Regions from separate parts of the Solibaculum intestinale genome, predicted to be linked through region 2. Evidence: riboswitches for the same ligand, from Rfam matches in the RefSeq annotation. Region 2 holds a riboswitch; the other holds the start of a gene.
What was found. Region 2 has a riboswitch for FMN ahead of WMO26_RS09140 (ECF transporter S component). Riboswitches for the same ligand answer to the same signal wherever they lie in the genome.

Region 1: it holds a riboswitch for FMN, as region 2 does, so the genes downstream of both, WMO26_RS05850 (ECF transporter S component) here and WMO26_RS09140 (ECF transporter S component) in region 2, are expected to answer to the same signal.

Annotation. Positions count from the first base shown of each region.
Region 1 covers NZ_JBBMFD010000007.1:29,877-40,041, forward strand. Annotated here, with positions in the region: gene WMO26_RS05830 (biotin/lipoyl attachment domain-containing protein) at 1-687, opposite strand, end outside; gene miaA (tRNA (adenosine(37)-N6)-dimethylallyltransferase MiaA) at 738-1,700, opposite strand; gene WMO26_RS05840 (YrvL family regulatory protein) at 1,697-2,140, opposite strand; gene metK (methionine adenosyltransferase) at 2,449-3,636, opposite strand; SAM riboswitch class I at 3,769-3,873, opposite strand; gene WMO26_RS05850 (ECF transporter S component) at 3,954-4,520, opposite strand; FMN riboswitch at 4,627-4,771, opposite strand; gene tuf (elongation factor Tu) at 5,180-6,382, opposite strand; gene fusA (elongation factor G) at 6,517-8,601, opposite strand; gene rpsG (30S ribosomal protein S7) at 8,710-9,180, opposite strand; gene rpsL (30S ribosomal protein S12) at 9,349-9,777, opposite strand; gene rpoC (DNA-directed RNA polymerase subunit beta') at 10,013-10,165, opposite strand, start outside.
Region 2 covers NZ_JBBMFD010000015.1:42,795-52,959, forward strand. Annotated here, with positions in the region: gene WMO26_RS09120 (hypothetical protein) at 1-123, shown strand, start outside; gene WMO26_RS09125 (FHA domain-containing protein) at 196-636, shown strand; gene WMO26_RS09130 (FtsW/RodA/SpoVE family cell cycle protein) at 651-1,922, shown strand; gene WMO26_RS09135 (penicillin-binding transpeptidase domain-containing protein) at 1,919-3,304, shown strand; FMN riboswitch at 3,360-3,515, shown strand; gene WMO26_RS09140 (ECF transporter S component) at 3,715-4,230, shown strand; gene WMO26_RS09145 (flavodoxin family protein) at 4,237-4,800, opposite strand; gene WMO26_RS09150 (DUF6440 family protein) at 4,921-5,106, opposite strand; gene WMO26_RS09155 (hypothetical protein) at 5,103-5,699, opposite strand; gene WMO26_RS09160 (TIGR03905 family TSCPD domain-containing protein) at 5,729-5,998, opposite strand; gene WMO26_RS09165 (NAD(P)-dependent malic enzyme) at 6,107-7,279, opposite strand; gene WMO26_RS09170 (class I adenylate-forming enzyme family protein) at 7,529-9,190, shown strand; gene WMO26_RS09175 (polysaccharide pyruvyl transferase family protein) at 9,215-10,165, shown strand, end outside.

The sequences.
Region 1 (10,165 bases), on a different contig from region 2:
TTCTGTCGTCATAGAGGTAAGGGTGGACAGATCGGTCAGGTTTTCATAGCCGTCCACTTCTGAAAAGAAAAAGCCCGCCTGAGTCGTGGTGATCGTCTGGGCTTCTCCGGAAAACTTGGAAGAAAGCGAGTCGAGCTGCGCCGTCAAATCAGAAATACGTTCGTTGAAATTCTCCGCCTTCCCGGTAATCAGCTGACGGCGGTTTAATAGATTCAAAAGCTGCTCCTTGGATTCCTCCAGGGCAGAATACTGCCCGCTGTCCGCCTGGCCGATGACCGAAAGCAACCGTTCCTTGATCTGCTTATCGATGTTCTCCACCGTGATGACGCCTTTGCCGGTGGAATTCTGAATGTCCTTAAGTTCTTTGATTTCCCGCTCGAGCCGTTCGGCGGTGGAACGGGCATGAGCCTCCTGGGCGCTGTTGTAGACATAGGCCACCGTTCCGTCCACTGGAACGTGTCCCCCGTCCTCCACCGCGTAGGAGATTTCCCCGGAGCCCGTGAAAGAAAGCACCGTTTCCTCCCGCAGAGCGAGGCCTTCCACCGTAATGGTATCTTCCATCTCCATGGAGAGGGCGGTCTCCACCCCGACTTTCGAGCTGTTGGCGCTGTAAATCTGAAAGACGATGTACACGCACAAAAGCAGGGCGGCAAGGCCCAGCAAAACCCTCGGTATCACCTTTCCCATTCTGCGAAAGCCCGCCTCCTTTCCCCTTCGTTGGGGGCTGTCCCGTTTTGTTATACTTGTTGGTTATTATAGCATAGCAGGCCCTGCATTTCCACCCATTTTGCCGCCTCATCGGCAATTGCCTGAAAATTCCTCTCATCATCCAAATACAGCCAGTGTACCCATTGCTCCCGTTTAAACCAAGTCATCTGCCGTTTGGCATACCTCCTGGTTTCCATCTTCAGCTTGTCCGCTGCCTGGGTGAGCGAACATTCCCCTTCGAAATAAGGAAACAGTTCCTTATAACCGATGGCCTGCAGCGCCGTCTTCCCGCCGCTCCGGTATATCTCCCGAGCTTCTTCGCACAGTCCGTTTTCCAGCATCTCGTCCACCCGGCGGTCGATTCGTTCGTAGAGCAAGGCCCGATTCCGGAAGGCGAGACCCACCACAGCGGGATGATAGGGAGACGGCTTTGCCCTGGCTTCCTGCTGCTGGCGGGACATGGGTACCCCCGTCAGCCGGTACACCTCGATGGCCCGAATAATTCTCCCCAGATTGTTGGGATGCAAAGCGGATGCAGAAGAAGGGTCAAAGCTGCGAAGCTCCTCTAAAAGCCCTTCCCCGCCCTCCTTTTCGGCTCGCTTTTGCAGCTCCTCGCGAAGGGCAGGGTCGCTTTGCAGCGGAGCGAACTGGATGTGGTTGAGAAGGGAGGAGATATATAGCCCGGTGCCGCCCACTAAAATGGGCAGCTTTCCCCGCCCGGTGATCTCCGCGATCTTCTCCCGGGCCAAATCGCACCAGGCCGCCACGGAGAACGCCTCACCGGGGTCGAGAAAATCCAGCAGGTGATGGGGGACTCCCTCCATCTCCTCTTGGGTGGGCTTTGCTGTCCCTACCGTCATACCTTTGTATACCTGCATGGAATCAGCCGAGATCACTTCCCCGTCCAGCCGCTTGGCCAGCGCGACCCCCAGACGGGTTTTTCCGGACGCGGTGGGACCCACCACCCCGGCCACCAGGATTTTCTCTCTCATCCGCTGGTTCCTCCCTGCGTTTTATCCGGACCCGGCTTGCCCCAGTGCTGCGCCACCAGCTGGATAATACAAAACAGCAGGGCAAACAGGAAAATGGTGGCTTCCTTTACGGCAATGCCGCCGATGAACAAGTCCAGCATCTCCAGAAGCAGCATGCTGGTCAGCACGTCCAGAACACCGAACCACAGGCATTTCACCAGAAAGGTACGGATCAGGCCCATTCGCCAAAGTGTGCGTACCAATGCCTGGATGAACACGGAAATAGGCAGGCCAAAGAGCACGAAGCAGCCGAAATACAAAAGCACGGAGGGAAAGCTGGTATAGGTATAGCCCAGCAGGTGAAAAACGCCGATTCCAAGAACCGTTACCACCGCGATTAATACCACCAGCAGCAAAAATATCAGCAGCACCGTCGGCAGCCATTGCCTTATTCGTTTCATCCCGATCCCTCCCCTCTCGCATTTTCCTTGTCTTTTATGGACCAAAATTGTTTGTCCTTATATAAAATCAATCTGTTTCTTGCAATGCGCAAAGTTTTCCTCTTATGTTTTACCAATCCCTGCTCTCCAGCGGGGAAATTCGTTGGGGGCTTTCCATCTGCTGCGCATCCAGCGTCTCTCTGAAAGCCGCTCTGCCGGACAAGTCTTCTCACCGATCATGAAAAAGAAACAGGGAAAACAACATGGTTTTCCCTGTTTCTTATTATAAAGCCGACGGGCTTCCCTGTCAATCCGTCTTCCTGTGACAATTACCGGCCTAGGGCCGCTTTCAGGGCATCCACCCGGTCGGTGCGCTCCCAGCGTACATCCAGATCCTCCCGGCCCATATGGCCGAAGGCGGCCAGCTTGCGGTAGATGGGGCGGCGCAGGTCCAGATCGCGGATGATGGCGGCCGGGCGCAGGTCAAACACCTGTTCCACCGCCTGCTCGAGCTGTTCGTCGGACACTACGCCGGTGCCGAAGGTATCCACCAGAACGGACACTGGAGAAGCCACCCCGATGGCGTATGCCAGCTGGATTTCACACTTCTTCGCAAGGCCGGCGGCTACGATGTTCTTGGCTACCCAGCGGGCCGCATATGCAGCCGAGCGATCCACCTTAGTGGGGTCCTTCCCGGAGAAGGCGCCGCCGCCGTGGCGGGCGTATCCGCCGTAGGTATCCACAATGATCTTGCGGCCGGTGAGGCCCGCGTCCCCGTTGGGACCGCCGGTGACAAAGCGGCCGGTGGGATTGATGAAGTACCGGGTATCCCCGTCCAACAGCTCCTTGGGCAGAACCGGTTCGATCACGTTGGCCACAACGTCCTTGCGAATCTGCTCAAGGGTCACGTCCGGATCGTGCTGGGCGGAGACCACCACCGTGTCCACCCGAACCGGGCGGTCGTCCTCGTATTCGACGGTGACCTGGGTCTTGCCGTCGGGGCGCAGGTAGGTAAGGGTTCCGTCACGGCGCACATCGGAAAGCCGCTTGGCAAGCCGGTGGGCCAGGGAAATGGGAAGGGGCATCAGCTCCTTGGTTTCGTCGCAGGCATAACCGAACATCATGCCCTGGTCGCCCGCACCAATGCGGTCGTCGTCCCCGGTCTGGCCCTCCTCGCGCACTTCAATGGCGGCGTTTACCCCCTGGGCAATATCGCCCGACTGCTCGTCGATGGCAGTAAGCACCGCGCAGGTATTGCCGTCAAAACCGCAGTCGCTGCTTTGGTATCCGGTTTCGTTGACTACCTCGCGCACCAGCTTGGGGATATCCACGTAGCAGTTGGTGGAGATCTCGCCATACACCAGCACCATCCCGGTCACTGCCGACGTTTCGCAGGCTACGCGCGCCATAGGATCCTTCGCGAGCATGGCGTCCAGGATGGCGTCTGAAATCTGGTCGCAAAGCTTATCCGGATGCCCCTCAGTCACCGATTCGGACGTAAATAATTTTCTGCTCATTGCTGTACCTCCCATATATGTTTCCTTGGTAAACCGCACTTAGTCTACCCCATTCGTCTCTCGGCTTTCTTACGAAAAACCGTCGTTTTTCTGACAACAAAAAAGCGTCCGCCATAAACCAGCGGACGCATTTCCTCATCTTTCGGTTTATAACCGCAGGATTTGGCACCTTTCCGTTTCAACACGGAGGTTGCCGGGCTTCACCGGGCCTGTTCCCTCAGCCGCTCTTGATAAGTCGTATTCAATTGTTTCGACAGTATAGCACAAATAGCCGTCCCTGTCAATGCATCTGCATTGGAAATGCCGGTTTCATCGGATTACCGCGTCTTGCCTTCCCGCAGCTGGCGGATGTACCCGGCCAAAGGCAATGTAATGAGGAAAGCGATGGCGGAATTGACGGAGGAAATGATAAGGTTGAACGGAATGATGAAGGGAAGCAGCGCGTCTCGGACCACCTCATAGGGATTTCCATAGAAATGCACGGTGAAAATCAGGTTGAGCGGTACCATCAGCGCCGTCCTCGCCAGGCATCCGATCACTAGGCCAACCGCCAGCCAGCCGGTCTTGGGCTTCCACCGGTAGAACAGCCCTGCCGCCAGCACCATCGCCCCGGAAGCACAGAAATGCATCACCAGGCCTACCCAGCCGTCGGGGCTTAACAGGAACGCCTGGATGGTGCTGACCACCAGCAGAATGCACAGGCCCGCCGCCGGCCCGTAGATGATGGTTCCGATGAGCACCGGGACGTCCGCCATGTCGTACACTAGGTAAGGCGCGCCGGGGAACAGCGGGAACCGGATGAGCAGGACCAGAACCACCGACAAAGCGCAGAGCATAGCCATCACGGAAATTTTAGTCACATTGGATTTGGTTGCCGTTTGCATTGTTACCACTCCTTACATTAGAAGGAGCCGTCTTGCCTGAGATTGGAAAGCAAAAACCCCGCGGAAATGTTCCGCGGGGCGCAAAGACGCTTTTCTACAAAGAAAGCGCCGCTTCTTCCATCCGGACTATACCGTCGGCCCCGGAATCCAACCGGAGTCAACCGCGCCGTAAACGGCGCCGCTCGCGGGCTTGTCGGCAACCTTGCCGCATTACCGCCGGTGGGGAATCACACCCCGCCCCGAAGACAGCTTCTTTTATTATTTATTATAATAGCACCCACGTGAACCCCTGTCAAGAACCCGGCCTGTCCTTTTCCGACTGTTTCTGCATCTGCGGCTACCCGGATGTCCGTTTTCCGTACGCCAACACGTCCGAAAGCATGCTGCTCAGACCCGGTATGGACAGCAGCGGGCTCCATCATGAAGCAGGACATTCTTTCTGCACGTTTTCAGATCCGACATGGTGGGATATCCCTATCCTCGGTGCCCGGATAGACGGTATCCATGTTTCACTGGGCCTGCCAGTCTCCTTCCCTGTTCTCATTGCGCCTACTGCCAGGACCCGTATATTCTTCAATAGGCCAAGTGTGTGCCGTCCTTTTCTATCAGCACAAAAAAGGAGCTGTCTCTAATGAGACAGCTCCCTGCACAAACGAAACTTATTCGTTGATGGCGGTAACAACGCCGGAACCAACGGTACGGCCGCCTTCACGGATAGCGAAGCGCAGACCTTCCTCGATGGCGATGGGGGTGATCAGTTCCACGTCCATGTCCACGTTGTCGCCGGGCATGCACATCTCAACACCCTCGGGCAGAGAGATGACGCCGGTCACGTCGGTGGTACGGAAATAGAACTGAGGACGGTAGTTGTTGAAGAAGGGGGTGTGACGGCCGCCTTCATCCTTGGTCAGAACGTAAACCTGGCCCTTGAACTTGGTATGCGGATGGATGGAACCGGGCTTCGCCAGAACCTGGCCGCGCTCGATTTCATTTCTCTGGATACCGCGCAGCAGAGCACCGATGTTGTCGCCAGCCTCGGCATAGTCGAGGAGCTTGCGGAACATTTCGATACCAGTAACAACCGTCTTGCGGCTTTCGTCAGCCAGACCGACGATTTCGACTTCTTCCTGGAGCTTGAGCTGGCCTCTCTCCACTCTGCCGGTGGCAACGGTGCCGCGGCCAGTGATAGTGAAGACGTCCTCAACCGGCATCAGGAAGGGCAGGTCGGCCTTACGTTCCGGAGTCGGAATGTACTCGTCGACCGCATCCATCAGCTCGTGAATGCACTTGTATTCGGGAGCATTGGGATCCTTGGAGGTAGACTCCAGGGCCACCAGAGCGGAACCCTTGATGATCGGGGTGTCGTCGCCCGGGAACTCGTATTCGTTGAGGATGTCGCGGATCTCCATCTCGACAAGCTCAAGCAGCTCAGGATCGTCAACCTGATCGACCTTGTTCATGAACACAACGATGTAGGGAACGCCCACCTGACGGGAGAGCAGGATGTGCTCACGGGTCTGAGGCATCGGGCCGTCCGCAGCGGACACGACCAGGATCGCGCCGTCCATCTGAGCAGCACCGGTGATCATGTTCTTAACATAGTCGGCATGGCCGGGGCAGTCGACGTGCGCATAGTGGCGCTTGTCGGTCTGATACTCAACGTGAGCGGTGTTGATGGTGATACCACGCTCTCTCTCTTCCGGCGCCTTATCGATGTTGGCGTAATCGACGAAATCCGCATCGCCCTCGAGGTTGAGAACCTTGGTGATCGCCGCAGTAAGAGTAGTCTTACCATGGTCAACGTGGCCGATGGTACCGATGTTTACATGGGGCTTGCTTCTTTCGAACTTTGCCTTTGCCATTGGAATATCCTCCTTTTATATACGCTTTCTTTTCTCCGTTCAATTGGTCCGGGATAATAACCCCATTCTACCAATGAATGCATCAAAATTCAAGCATTTTTTGTAATTCTGCCAAAAATGGTGAGAAAGAAACCTTAGTCTTCCTTCTTCACACGGCTGGCAATGATTTTGTCCGCCACAGACTTCGGAATTTCGCTGTAGTGGCTGGGCTCCATGGAATACTGGCCGCGTCCCTGGGTCTTCGAACGCATGTCGGTCGCGTAGCCGAACATTTCGGACAGCGGAACGAATGCGTTGATCTGCTGGCCGCCGGGGATGGCGTCCATGCCCTGCATCTGGCCGCGGCGGGAGTTGATGTCGCCGATGACATCGCCCATGTATTCCTCCGGAACAATGACGACCACCTTCATCACCGGTTCCAAGAGAACCGGATCCGCCTTGCGCATGGCCTCCTTGAAGGCCATGGAACCGGCGATCTTAAACGCCATTTCCGAGGAGTCCACTTCGTGATAGGAGCCGTCGTACAGCGTTACCTTCACGTCGACTACCGGGTAGCCGGCGAGCACGCCGGAAAGCATTGCGCCCTGAATACCCTGGTCAACCGCCGGGATGTATTCCTTCGGGATCGCGCCGCCCACGATGGCGTTGATGAACTCATAGCCCTTGCCGGACTCGTTGGGTTCGATCTTGATCTTGACGTGGCCGTATTGGCCCTTACCGCCGGACTGGCGGGCGTATTTGTGATCCACATCCGCCATCTTGCGGATGGTTTCCTTGTACGCAACCTGGGGCTTGCCCACATTGGCTTCCACCTTGAACTCACGCAGCAGGCGGTCGACAATGATCTCCAGATGAAGCTCGCCCATACCCGCGATGATGGTCTGGCCGGTTTCCTCGTCGGTGTAAGCTCTGAAGGTGGGGTCTTCTTCCGCGAGCTTGGAGAGGGCAATGCCCATCTTCTCCTGGCCGGCCTTGGTTTTCGGCTCAATGGCCACGCGGATAACCGGATCCGGGAACTCCATGGACTCGAGAATGATCGGATGATCCTCGTCGCACAGGGTGTCGCCGGTGGTGGTGTTCTTTAAGCCCACCGCCGCGGCAATGTCGCCCGCGTAAACGGTTTCGATATCCTGCCGGTGATTGGAATGCATCTGCAGAATGCGGCCCATACGCTCGTGGTTGCCCTTGGTGGAGTTGTACACACCGGAACCCGCGTTGATGGTGCCGGAGTAAACGCGGAAGAAACACAGCTTACCCACATAGGGGTCGGTGGCGATCTTAAAGGCCAGCGCAGAGAAGGGCTCCGTATCCGACGAATGCCGTACATCCTCTTCCTCGGTATCGGGGTTGACGCCCTTGATAGCCGGAACGTCGATGGGAGAGGGCATATAGTCGATGATGGCGTCCAAAAGCTTCTGCACGCCTTTGTTGCGGTAAGAGGTACCGCAGGTGACCGGCACCATGGTATTGGCAATGGTGGACTTGCGGATACAGGCCTTGATCTCGTCGATGGTGAGCTCCTCGCCGCCCAGATACTTCTCCAGCAGCGCATCGTCCTGCTCGGCCACATGGTCGATCAGTTCGGCGTGATACTTGTCCGCCAGCTCCTTCATGTCGTCCGGAATGTCCTTCACTTCGATGTTGGTGCCCAGGTCGTTGGTATAGTAGTACGCCTTCATTTCAATCAGGTCGATCAGGCCCTGGAAGGAATCCTCCGAGCCGATCGGGATCTGGATCGGAAGGGCGTTACACTTGAGCCGGTCCTTCATCATCTGCACCACACGGTAGAAGTCGGCGCCCATGATGTCCATTTTGTTGACGTACGCCATGCGCGGAACCATATACTTGTCCGCCTGGCGCCAAACGGTTTCCGACTGGGGTTCGACGCCGCCCTTGGCGCAGAACACGGTGACCGAACCGTCAAGCACGCGCAGAGAGCGCTCTACTTCAACAGTAAAGTCCACGTGGCCGGGGGTATCGATAATATTGACTCTATGGTTTTTCCAGAAGCAAGTGGTTGCAGCGGAGGTAATGGTGATGCCTCTCTCCTGCTCCTGCTCCATCCAGTCCATCGTCGCCGCGCCTTCGTGCGTTTCACCAATTTTATGGGTTTTACCCGTATAAAAGAGTATGCGCTCGGTTGTGGTCGTTTTACCGGCATCGATGTGAGCCATTATGCCAATATTGCGCGTCATTTCAAGAGATACCTGTCTTGGCATATTGTCCTCCTTTTTCTTGTCGGTTCAGCCCATACTCTAAACAGTTAAGCAGATCACGAGGCTGAACTGGGCTTACCAAAGCCAATGAAACATACAAACTTGCGCCGATTACCATCTGTAATGGGCAAAAGCACGGTTGGCTTCCGCCATCTTGTGGGTATCGTCGCGCTTTTTCGCTGCGCCGCCGTTTCCGTTGAGCGCATCTAAGATTTCACCGGCCAGACGCTCGCGCATGGTGCGCTCAGAGCGGGCACGGGAATAGGTGGTCAGCCAGCGCAGACCTAAGGTCTGACGGCGATCGGGGCGCACCTCGATCGGAACCTGGTAGGTGGCGCCGCCCACGCGGCGGGCCTTGACCTCCAGAAGCGGCATAATGTTCTCGAGCGATGCCTCAAACACTTCCAGCGGGTCTTTGCCCGTCTTCTCCTGGATGATCTCGAACGCGTCGTAGACGATCTTCTGGGCGACACCCTTCTTACCGTCGTACATAATGTTGTTGATCAAACGGGTGACGATTTTGGAATTGTAAAGCGGATCAGGCAAAACGTCACGTTTTGCAATGGAACCTCTTCTCGGCACTTCGCTTCCCTCCTTCACATAAAATGAATTCATTGGTACTCGAAAGCGACAAACTTCCGCGGGCTCAAGCAAAAGGCGTCCATACATCTATATAAAAACGTATAAAAACGGCTTTCGCATTGGCAAATTAAGCTGTCAATGTAGCTTTTCACACGGGTATTCGTCTGATTACTTCTTGGCGGCTCCCGCCTTGGGACGCTTCGCGCCGTACTTGGAACGGGCCTGCATTCTCTTGGCGACGCCCTGGGCATCCAGCGTACCGCGGATGACATGGTAACGTACACCAGGAAGGTCCTTGACACGGCCGCCGCGCAGCAGAACCACGCTATGCTCCTGCAGGTTGTGGCCCACGCCCGGGATGTAGCCCCACACTTCGATGGAGTTACTCAGACGCACTCTCGCCACCTTACGCAGCGCAGAGTTCGGCTTCTTCGGGGTCATGGTCTTGACCGTCGTGCAAACGCCTCGTTTTTGCGGAGAAGATTGATCGGTCTGCGCCTGCTTCTTGGAGTTATACCCCTTCTGCAATGCCGGAGACTTGCTCTTTTTCTCCACCGTTTCCCTGCCCTTACGGACTAACTGATTGAATGTCGGCAATGTGACACCCCCTTAAATAATACTGTATATGATGCGTTTGTAAAAACGCCGCATACCGAACGAAAAAATATGGTCAAACGTTTCAAAAGGAATTTTCTTTCAACCATTCCAAAACCTGCAGACACCGCAAAAGCGGCGATTTTCCTAAGAAAACACGGGAAAATTGCCGATTTTTTTACGGATTTGCAGGTTCGCCGGGCGCAGGTTCCCCCACGCCCGACGATTTGTTATTATATCACACCGCTGAATCGCTTGTCAATACTTCGTCCGCCTTCTCAATTTCAATATCGGTGTAGCATTTCATGCCCGTGCCGGCCGGAACCAGCTTGCCGATGATGACGTTTTCCTTCAGGCCCAGCAGCGGGTCCACCTTGCCCTTGATGGCGGC
Region 2 (10,165 bases):
GCCGAAGGCCTGACTTCCGCCGAAATCGGGCTTTTGGCGTCATTTTTCAATGTGGTGGGAGACAGCCTGAACACCCTTGCAATTGCCAAAGCGCGCTGTACCATTTCGGAGCAATCCAAATAAGCGCCCGCCTTTCCCCGTGCGGTCCGGCGGGAGCCTTCCCTGATTCCCGCACGGAAAAGGAGTCTTGCCCAAATGGCTGAATTCTTCGCCGCTTACCCGGCTTTGCAAACCCTTGCGCAGATTCTGTCGGAGGTGCTTCGCTGGCTGGTGATTCTGCCGGTTCTGGGGTTCGCGATCGTATGGTTTCGTTCCATGCGCCAGGACCTTCCGGAAAACACGCCCATCGCCGTGCTGGTAAACGCGGCGACTCGGGATGTAACCCGGATTGTAAACCCGGAAACGGCCATCGGCCGTTCCCGCAACTCGGACATCATTCTGAATTTCCCCACCATTTCCCGCAACCACGCGGTGATCAGCCATCGGAAAAACGGCTGGCTCATCTTCGACACCAACTCGAAAACCGGCGTGTTTGTCAACGGGGAGCGGGTGAAAAAAAGCGCGCCGTTAAAAAACGGGGACGTGATTTCGCTGGGCGGAGTGACCTATGCCTTCAGCGACCGGATTATGGACTAGAGAGGATGTGACGCATGTTGGACAGCATCCGCATAGGCAAGCAAAAAAGCGCAAAGCAAAAGCTGCGCAAACCGGTAACCCAGGCGGGCTTATTCGGCCTGCTGACCATTTTTCAGCTCATCTGCCTGGTCCGCCTTTTGTTCTCCGACCGGGTGATGGAGAATCCGCTGCACCTACTGGCGTTTGTGCTGCTGATCGGAGTGGAGTGGGTCTATTACGGCTTTAGCCGGGCCATCGGGCGGGAACATATCGAGCTGGAGGCTTCCGCCTTTTTCCTCACTTCCATCGGGTTTGTGGCCCTCACCGGGGTGCTCCCCTCGTCCACCTGGATGCAGCTTTTGGGCGTGGTGGCGGGCCTGGTGGTATATAACCTGGTCATCTGGTTTATGGGAAGCATTGACCGGGTGGTGAAATACAAGGTGTGGATCGGGGTCGGCGGCGTGCTGCTGCTGGCGGCCAACCTCATTTTCGGCAGCATCATCTACGGGGCGCAGAACTGGATCAAAATCGGCCCCATTACCTTTCAGCCGTCCGAATTTGTGAAAATTGCTTTTGTGATGACCGGGACGGCTACGCTGGACCGGCTTCAGTCCTCCAGGCACCTGACCTGGTTTCTGGCCTTCTTCGCGGTATGCATGGGCGCCCTTTTCTACATGGGGGATTTCGGCACCGCCTGCATCTTCTTTGTGACCTTCTTGGTCATTGCCTTCATGCGCTCGGGGGACTGGAAGACTCTCATCCTTTTCTGTGCGGGCGCGGCGGCGGGCGCGGCTTTGATTCTTCAATTTAAACCGTATATCGCCAAGCGCTTCGAGGCCTGGCGGCATGTGTGGGAATTCGCGGACACGTCCGGCTATCAGCAGACCCAGCTTCTCATGTCGGTGGCGAGCGGGGGGCTTCTGGGCCTGGGGCCGGGGCTGGGGGTGCTGCACACGGTAGCGGCTTCCACCACCGACCTGATGTTCGGCATCGTGTGCGAGGAATGGGGGCTGCTTTTGGGCGCGGCGGCGGTATCGGTCTATGTGGGCTGGGCGTTGTTTGCCGGCCGGCTCGCCGGGCGCACCCGCTCCTCGGTTTATTCCATCGCCGCCTGTTCGGCTGCTAGCCTGCTTTTGTTCCAGGCGGCGCTCAACCTGTTCGGCGTCACCGATATTCTCCCGCTGACCGGCGTGACCCTCCCCTTCGTCAGCCGGGGCAGTTCTTCTATGATTGCTTGCTGGGGGCTTTTGGGATTTATCAAAGCGGCGGATTCCAGAACCTATAAACAAGGGAGGCTTGCCGCATGAAAAAAGTCATTCATCGGGCCATTTTGGTCTACATCCTCATCGGTCTGTTCTGCATTGGGATGGCCGCCTTTTTCATCACCTGGTTTTGCAACGGGTCGGATTGGGTGATGAACGAACGAAACCGGCACATCTACGCAAACGGCCTGATGCAGAACACCGGCGAAATCTACGACCGGGACGGGGTGAAGCTCGCCTACTCGGAAAACGGACTTCGCTATTACGCAGAGGATCCTGCTGTGCGGGAAGCTTTGCTGCACACGGTGGGCGATACGGAGAACTTCATCTCCAAGAGTATCCAAAAGCAGTTTGCCGCCGGCCTTTCCGGCTATAACCCGGTGGGCGGGGTGCACATGCTGGAGGAATGGAACCAAGGGGGCAAGGTCAACCTGACGGTGAGCGCCCAGGTAAGCCGCGTGGCGCTCGAGCAGCTCGCCGGGCGTAAAGGCGCCGTGTGCGTCTACAATTATAAGACTGGCGAGGTACTCTGCTCGGTGAGCACCCCTTCCTACGATCCTCAAAACAAACCGGACATGGATCCCGATTCCGAGCAGTACCAGGGCGTTTACGTCAACCGGGTCCTGTCCGGCCTCTATCCGCCCGGCTCCACCTTTAAGCTGGTGACGGCGGCCGCCGCCATTGAGAACATTCCCGACATTATGACCCGGGAATTTGTCTGCTCCGGCCAGTATGAGGCTTCCGACGGGGTCATCAAGTGCAACGGCGTGCATGGAAAGCTTACGTTCGAAGAAGCGCTGGCCGAATCGTGCAACACGGTGTTTTCCCAGGTGGCCATTGAACTGGGGACGGTGCGCATGACCGAGCAGGCGCAAAAAATGGGTTTTAACGGGGACTTTACGGTGGACGGCCTTACCTATCCCGGCGGAAGCTACAAGGTGTCGGATGCGGGCGCGGCGGATTTGGGATGGTCGGGCATCGGCCAGTATACCGATATGGCAAACCCCTTTACCATGATGACCATTGCGGGAGGCATCGGCAACGGCGGCACAGTGGTGCAGCCCCGGCTGGTAAACAATGTGCTCGGGCCCTTAAATATCCCCACCCACATCGGTAAAACCGTCGAGGGGGCCAAAATCATGGAAAGCTCTACCGCCTCGATTTTGGCGGACATGATGCACGGGGCGGTGCTCAACAACTACGGGGCCGACAATTTTGCAGGGCTCGATCTGTGCGCGAAAACGGGTACGGCGGAGGTCAACGACTCCTCGAAGCCCCATGCCTGGTTTGTGGGCTTTGTGCGAAACGAGGAAGCGCCGCTGGCTTTCGCGGTGGTGATTGAGAACGGCGGCTCCGGGTTCAAGGCGGCTGGTTCGGTGGCAAACGCGGTGCTGCAATCCTGCGTGGAGGTCTTAAACAAAAAATAGGGGTTGACAAATTGCCCCGTCTTGTTTTACAATGCAAGCCAAAGAAAAAAGTGAATACATTCCTTTGGGCAGGGCGAGCAGGACCTTTTGCGTTCCTGTGATTCCCGACCGGTGGTGATGCCAGCTTTGACTGGATAAGTCCAACAGCCCCAACAGCCGATGCGGTGAGAATCCGCAACCGCCAGTATAGTCTGAATGGGAAAGGAAGAGGAACCCAAATAGCAGGAATTCTCGTGCAGATTGGCGAATTTTCAGTATATTTGGTTTATATTATTACGTTTTGTAATAAAAAATCTTCTTTCCAAAGGAACTTTTGGAAAGAAGATTTTTTTATTTGCGGCGTTAGTCACAGGGTTTGGATCCGCCCTGCGCAAACGTCAAATCTCATTTTGTAAGGGGAGGAATTACCTATGACCAAATCCATGACCACCTTGCAGCGCATTGTTGTCATCGCGCTGTTCGCCGCGTTGACCGCGGTTGCCACCATGTGCATCTCCATCCCGATCCCCGCCACCAACGGCTACATCAACATCGGGGACACCATCGTGTTTATCTCCGCTCTCTTTTTCGGGCCGATTGCCGGAGCCTTGTCTGGCGGCATCGGCTCAATGCTGGCGGACCTTCTGCTGGGCTACGCCCACTGGGCCCCCTTCTCCCTGCTCATCAAGGCAGCGGAAGGTGCGGTGTGCGGCCTGATCGCCTACAAGGCTCTCAAGGGCAAAAAGTATTCCTGGCGGGCAATTGTTGGCATGATTGTGGCGGGGCTCGTAATGGTGCTGGGTTACTTCATCGGCGGCACCATTCTCAAGGGCTCCTGGGAGGTGGCCCTCACCTCCGTTCCCTCCAACCTGATTCAAGGAGGCGTATCGGCGGGGCTGGCCCTTGTTTTGTCGGTGCTGCTCAAGCAGGTGAAATACTTCCGGTAACGGGACCTACTTTTTCAGGGTGTTTAAGAGGGCGGCCATGTTTTTGCCCAGCGTTTCAAAGGTGCGGACTCCTTCTTCGTCCTTCTGGGCGTCTCCGATGTCCCGGGCGAGAGTCAGGTTCCAGTAAGTGGAGCCGGGGACAATCATCTGTTTGATGCCGAAGAAGAAGTTGATGGCGGAATAGGCGAAGGCACCTCCTGCCCGCCGGGCGGCAACCACGGGAGCGCCCACCTTGCCGGCCAGGGTCTGGCCCAGGGCGGAACCCGCCCGGTCGATGAGGGCTTTGGTTTCGGTGTTGATGTTGGCAAAATAGACCGGCGAACCGATGAGGATGCCGTCGGCCTCCCTCATCTTGTCTATATACCCGTTCATCCCGTCATCTGGCAGAACGCAACGGCCGCCGTTTTTCTTACATCCGCCGCAGGCCCGGCAGCCGGCCAAGGTATGGCCGCCTACCTGGACAAGCTCCGTGTCGATTCCCGCTTGTTCCAATTCTCCGAGCACCACCTTCAGGCTGAACGCGGTGTTCCCGTTTTTGCGGGGGCTTCCGTTGAACGCGACTACTTTCATAGATAATGCTCCTTTCTCCAAGGGAGGATGGAAAACCATCCCATCGTTATGTACAAAAGCCGGAGCTCCCACGCTGGACAAACAGCGCGGGGCCCCGGCTTAGTTGCTTACGATACCGGATTATTCCTCCTGCTGCACCGGTGTGATCACCGGCTTGCCGTCGCGCCCGAGCATTACGGTCAGCCCGCCCGCGTATCCGGAAGCATGGTATAGGTAATTGACCCCGGTTTCCTGGTCCACCCAGATTTCGAAGATGTCCATAACTCCTTGACTGAAGATTTTTCGAAATCGATCGGATTTTTTCATCGGCTTTCTTCCTTTCCTGCCGGTTCTTCCTTGACAAAACCGGTGTGTTCGGCCATGCTCTGGATCACGTCCAGAAAACGCAGGTAGAGCGCCTTGCCTAACTGGGCGCAAACGCTGTCCCCCGGTCGGCCGCAGAGCATGGCAAAGGTCTGGCCGATGGCGGCCGCTACATCGCGGCCCCGGTGGTACTCGAGAAAATAGAAGGAGAAGGCAAAGGAGCGCTCCACATCGTCGTAAATTTGGGGCGCGTCCCGTTTGAGCGTTTCATAAAAGGTGGACAGAGCCGCCCGGGCACAGTGGGCATTTGGAACATATTTGTCAAACCCCACCACGGCCGCAAAGGCCAGCAGCATCTGGCGCTGCTCGCGCATCTGGGCGTTCTCCGAGCTGTCCATTCCGAAAAAGCTTTCCCCGTTGTCGGCGTATACCTCGGCTGCCGCTGCCGCACCCAAGCCCCGGGCTTTTTCCAGGTTTCCGTTTTCCTTTTCCCGGCTGAGTTCCCGCAGGGACGCTTCCGCGTCTAAGTCCGCCGAGGAGGAAATCTCCCGGGACGGATGGCTGCCGGCAATGCGGATGTCGTTGTCTTCACACATGGGAATGCCTCCCTTTGTTTCTTTTGAATCTAGTCTTTCTGCTCGCGGTCCTGCTTGTCCTTGGCCTTGCGCACGGCGATGGCTAGCTGGTCGGGACAGGAGGTGGACTTAAACCCGCAGGTTGTCCCCTTCAACAAGGTTTCCACCTGATCGACGGTCATTCCCTGCACCAGCTTGGCGATCCCCTTTAAGTTGCCGTTGCAGCCGCCGTCGAACCGGACCGATTCAATTTTGTCCCCGTCGAGCGTCACATGGATGGCCCGCGAACAGGTACCTTTGGTTTGATAGACGTATTCCATGAATTTCGTTCCCGCCTTTTGCTGTTTGGTCCGCAAGCGGGAAAAGAGGCCGTTCTCTACGGTATATGCAGCCCTGTCCCGCTCTATACTATGGATGAAAAAGAATGGTCAAATCCGCGCGATTCCTTCCGCCTTTGCGGCTGCGGCCACCGCCTTTGCCACCGCGTCGGCCACGCCCGGTTCAAAAGCCTCGGGCAGGATATACGAGTCACAGAGCTTGTCCGCCGGGACAAAGTCCGCCAGCGCCTTGGAAGCCGCCACCTTCATGCCCTCGGTAATGTCCCGCGCCCGCACGGCCAGCGCCCCTTTGAAGATGCCGGGGAAGGCCAGCACATTGTTGATCTGATTGGGATAGTCCGACCGGCCGGTGCCCACCACGGCCGCGCCGCCCGCCTTGGCTTCGTCGGGCATGATTTCGGGGATGGGATTTGCCATGGCGAACACCACCGGATCCTTTGCCATGGAGGAGACCATTTCCCTGGTCACAAGCCCCGGGCGGGAAACGCCGATGAACGCGTCCGCCCCTTTGAGCACGTCGGCCAGAGTCCCTTGTTTTCTCTCCCGGTTGGTGACCGCCGCCATCTCCTTCTGCGCAGGATTAAGCCACTCGGCCCCTTCGTACACGGCGCCTTCCTTGTCGCACAAAATCAGGCTGCCCACCGAAAGCTGCAAGAGGAGCTTGCCGATGGCGATGCCCGCCGCGCCCGCGCCGTTGATGACCACGGTAGCGTCCTTAAGCCGCTTGCCCACCACCTTGAGTGCGTTTTGCATAGCGGCGGCGGCGATGATGGCGGTGCCGTGCTGATCGTCGTGAAAAACCGGGATATCACAGCATTCCTTGAGGCGGCGCTCGATTTCAAAGCAGCGGGGGGCGGAAATGTCCTCCAGGTTGATGCCGCCGAAGCTTTTGGAAATGAGGCGGACGGTTTCGACAATTTCATCCGGGTCCTTGCTGTCCACACAAATGGGGAACGCGTCCATGTCCGCAAATGCCTTAAAGAGGGCACATTTGCCTTCCATGACCGGCATGGCGGCCTCAGGACCGATGTCCCCCAGGCCCAAAACGGCGGTGCCGTCGGTGACCACCGCCACTAGGTTATGCCGTCTCGTCAGCTCATAGGATTTCGACGGGTCCTTCTCAATAACCAGGCAGGGCTCCGCTACTCCCGGCGTGTACGCAAGGGACAGCTCCTCCCGGCTGTTCACCGGGACGGTGGCCTTGACTTCGATCTTTCCTTTCCATTCGTAGTGCTTTTGCAGCGCCAGTTCCTTGATGTCCATCCTTTTCCTCCCTATCGCCGCAGATTCCCTGTTAAAGCCCGAACCCGCGGCCGGGCAAGGGCAAAAAGAATTGCTTTTTCCCCCTGCCTGCTCTATAATGAATAACGAAATAAGTCTATTTATTATACACCATGCCAGTCTTCAAAACAAGTGTTCGCGGCGGCAAAGGGCAGAGAAAAGCAAGGCGCGGTTCCCTCCCCTTTGCCGCGGCCGGATTTCCATAAATCTACTGCAAAGGATGTATCCGAAATGAGCATCGATCTTCCTATGCTCGACACTATGTACGAGCAGCTGCACGCCACCGTGGAGCGGTATCCCAATTCCACGGCCCTGATTTACTACGGCACCCATCTTTCCTTTTCCCAGCTTGACGACCTGGTCAACGGCTGCGCGGCCGGCCTGAAAGCGCTGGGAGTCAAAAAAGGGGACCGGGTGACCATCTGTATGCCGAACCTTCCCCAGACCATCGCCGTAATTTATGCGGTCAATAAAATCGGGGCGGTGTGCAACATGCTCCATCCTCTATCTGCGGCGTCGGAGGTAAAGCATGGGGTAGAGCTGGTGAAAAGCAAGGTGGCGTTCTGCTTTGATATTTCGGAAAAGGCTTTTGACGGTCTCCCCGTTACCTTAATCTGCTGCAAAACCGCCCAGTTCTTCGAAAAAACCCCGGTGGGTTTTGTGCGGGGCAAGGTGTACCTGCACCGCACAAAGGACAAGCGGGCTCCGGCCCAGGTGGGGCATAAGCTCAGCTGGCAGGGCTTCTTGGACGGGGGCAAGGCCTACCTCAAGCGTCACGGGATTCCGCCCACGGTAGGCACACGGGACGATACGGCCGCCATTATGTACACCGGCGGCACCACCGGCAGCCCCAAAGGGGTCATGCTTTCCAACGACGCGGTCAACCACCTGTCCTTCCAGATGTTCCCCATCGCCAAGGACGTGCTGGCGTCCGACGGGATGCTGGGAGCGCTGCCGGTCTTTCACGGGTTCGGTTTCGCGCTGTGTATGCACACGGCTATGTGTGTGGGAATGCGGTACGCGCTCATTCCCCGCTTTGACCCGAAAGACTGCTGCAGCATGATTTTAAAAGAAAAAATCTCGCTGATTTTCAGCGTTCCCGCCTTCTTTGAAGGGCTTCTCAAGTGCGGCGGCCTCAAGGGACAGGACCTTTCCTTCATCCGACTGGTGGGTTCGGGGGGCGACATGGTTTCCGACGATCTGAAAGCGCGGATGGACGCTCTGCTCAAGGAGGGCGGCTCGAATACCTATCTCATCTCCGGGTACGGGCTGACCGAGTGCGTCACCGCCTGCACCATGGCCCCGCCGGCGGAGAAAGTGGGTACCGGCTGTGTGGGGACTCCTTTTGATGGAAACGAGATGAAGGTGGTGCGCCTTGGTTCCACGGAGGCGGTTTTAGAGGAAGACGGGGAAATCTGCATCACCGGCCCGACGCTGATGAAGGGATACTGGCAGGATGAGGAGGAGACCGCCAAGGTGCTCAAGCGCCATGCGGACGGCAAGCTTTGGCTGCATACGGGGGACATCGGGCGCATCGGCAGGGACGGGCAGCTTTACTTCAAGCAGCGGCTCAAGCGGGTGCTTAAGGTGTCCGGGTACCTGATTTATCCGTCGGTGATCGAGGAACGGCTGCGGTGCAACTCCCTGGTGGAGGACTGCTGCGTGGTAGGGGTGCAGACCGCAAGCGGCACCAAAGTCAAGGCTTATGTGGTGCCCCAGAGGCCAGCGAAAACGCAAACCGAACAGGAACTCCTGGCGGAAGAGCTCAAACGTTATTCTTCCCAGACCCTCAACCGGTGGAGCATCCCGGCCCAGGTGGAGTTTCTCCCGGAGCTTCCCCGTACCAAGATCGGGAAGGTGGACTTCAAGGCGTTGGAAGCCAGGCAGTCCTGACGTTGGGCAAAGGAGGACGCATTTTTGAAAATCCTGTTACTCGCCTATCTCGACCGCAATTTTGGAGACGACTGTATGGTCCGCCTCTTTTTTCAGTCCTTTCCAGAGCATGAAGTGTACCTCTGCTGCCGGGACGATACGCGGCTTCTCCCTTTTGCGGACCTGCCCAATCTGCGGGTATTCCGTGGTTCCCTGAAGGCTGCCTCTAAGGACAAAAGCTTTGACGCGTGCGTTTACATTGGCGGCTCCACGTTCATCATTCATTCTTGGAAACTCGCACTGGTACGGGTGCTGACGGATGATCTGGCCCTATGGCGATTTCTGCGCAAGGACGGGCTTCTGGTTTACCTGGGATGCAACATCGGCCCTTTTCACTGGAAGCATGGGAAGCGCTTGGTGCGGTACGAGCTGAAAAAGGCTTCTCTGACAACGGTGCGCGACCGGTATTCCCTGTCGGTGGCAGAGGGGCGCAACTGCCGGTATCACGCGGACCTGCTTTTTTCTATGAACCTGCCGCGGGTAGAACCGTTGGGAGATTTCCTCGGCATCACCTGCTACAACAATCTTCAGCATGCAGGCGTGTGTGAAAAGAACGCGGCATTTCTCGCAAAACTTGCGGACCAGTATATCGAACACACGGGAAAGGGTGCCCTTCTCTTCGCCTTCGACACGGGGGTGGAAAACGACCTGTTCGCCGCCCACCTGGTCCTTTCCCATATGAAAAACAAAGAGAAGGCGCAGGTGGTCGCTCATCTCGATAACGGGGAAACGGTGCTTGCCGCCATGCGGCAGTGCCGCACGCTTGTCTGCGTGCGGCTGCATGCGGCGGTAACGGCGCTGCAAATGGGTCTCCCATTGGTCCCGGTGACCTATTCGGATAAGATGAACCACCTGCTCGACGAGCTTTCCTTCCCAGGTAAGCGGTACCAATGGGGGACTCTGTGGGAACTCCCGGTCTCACAGGTGCTCGACGAG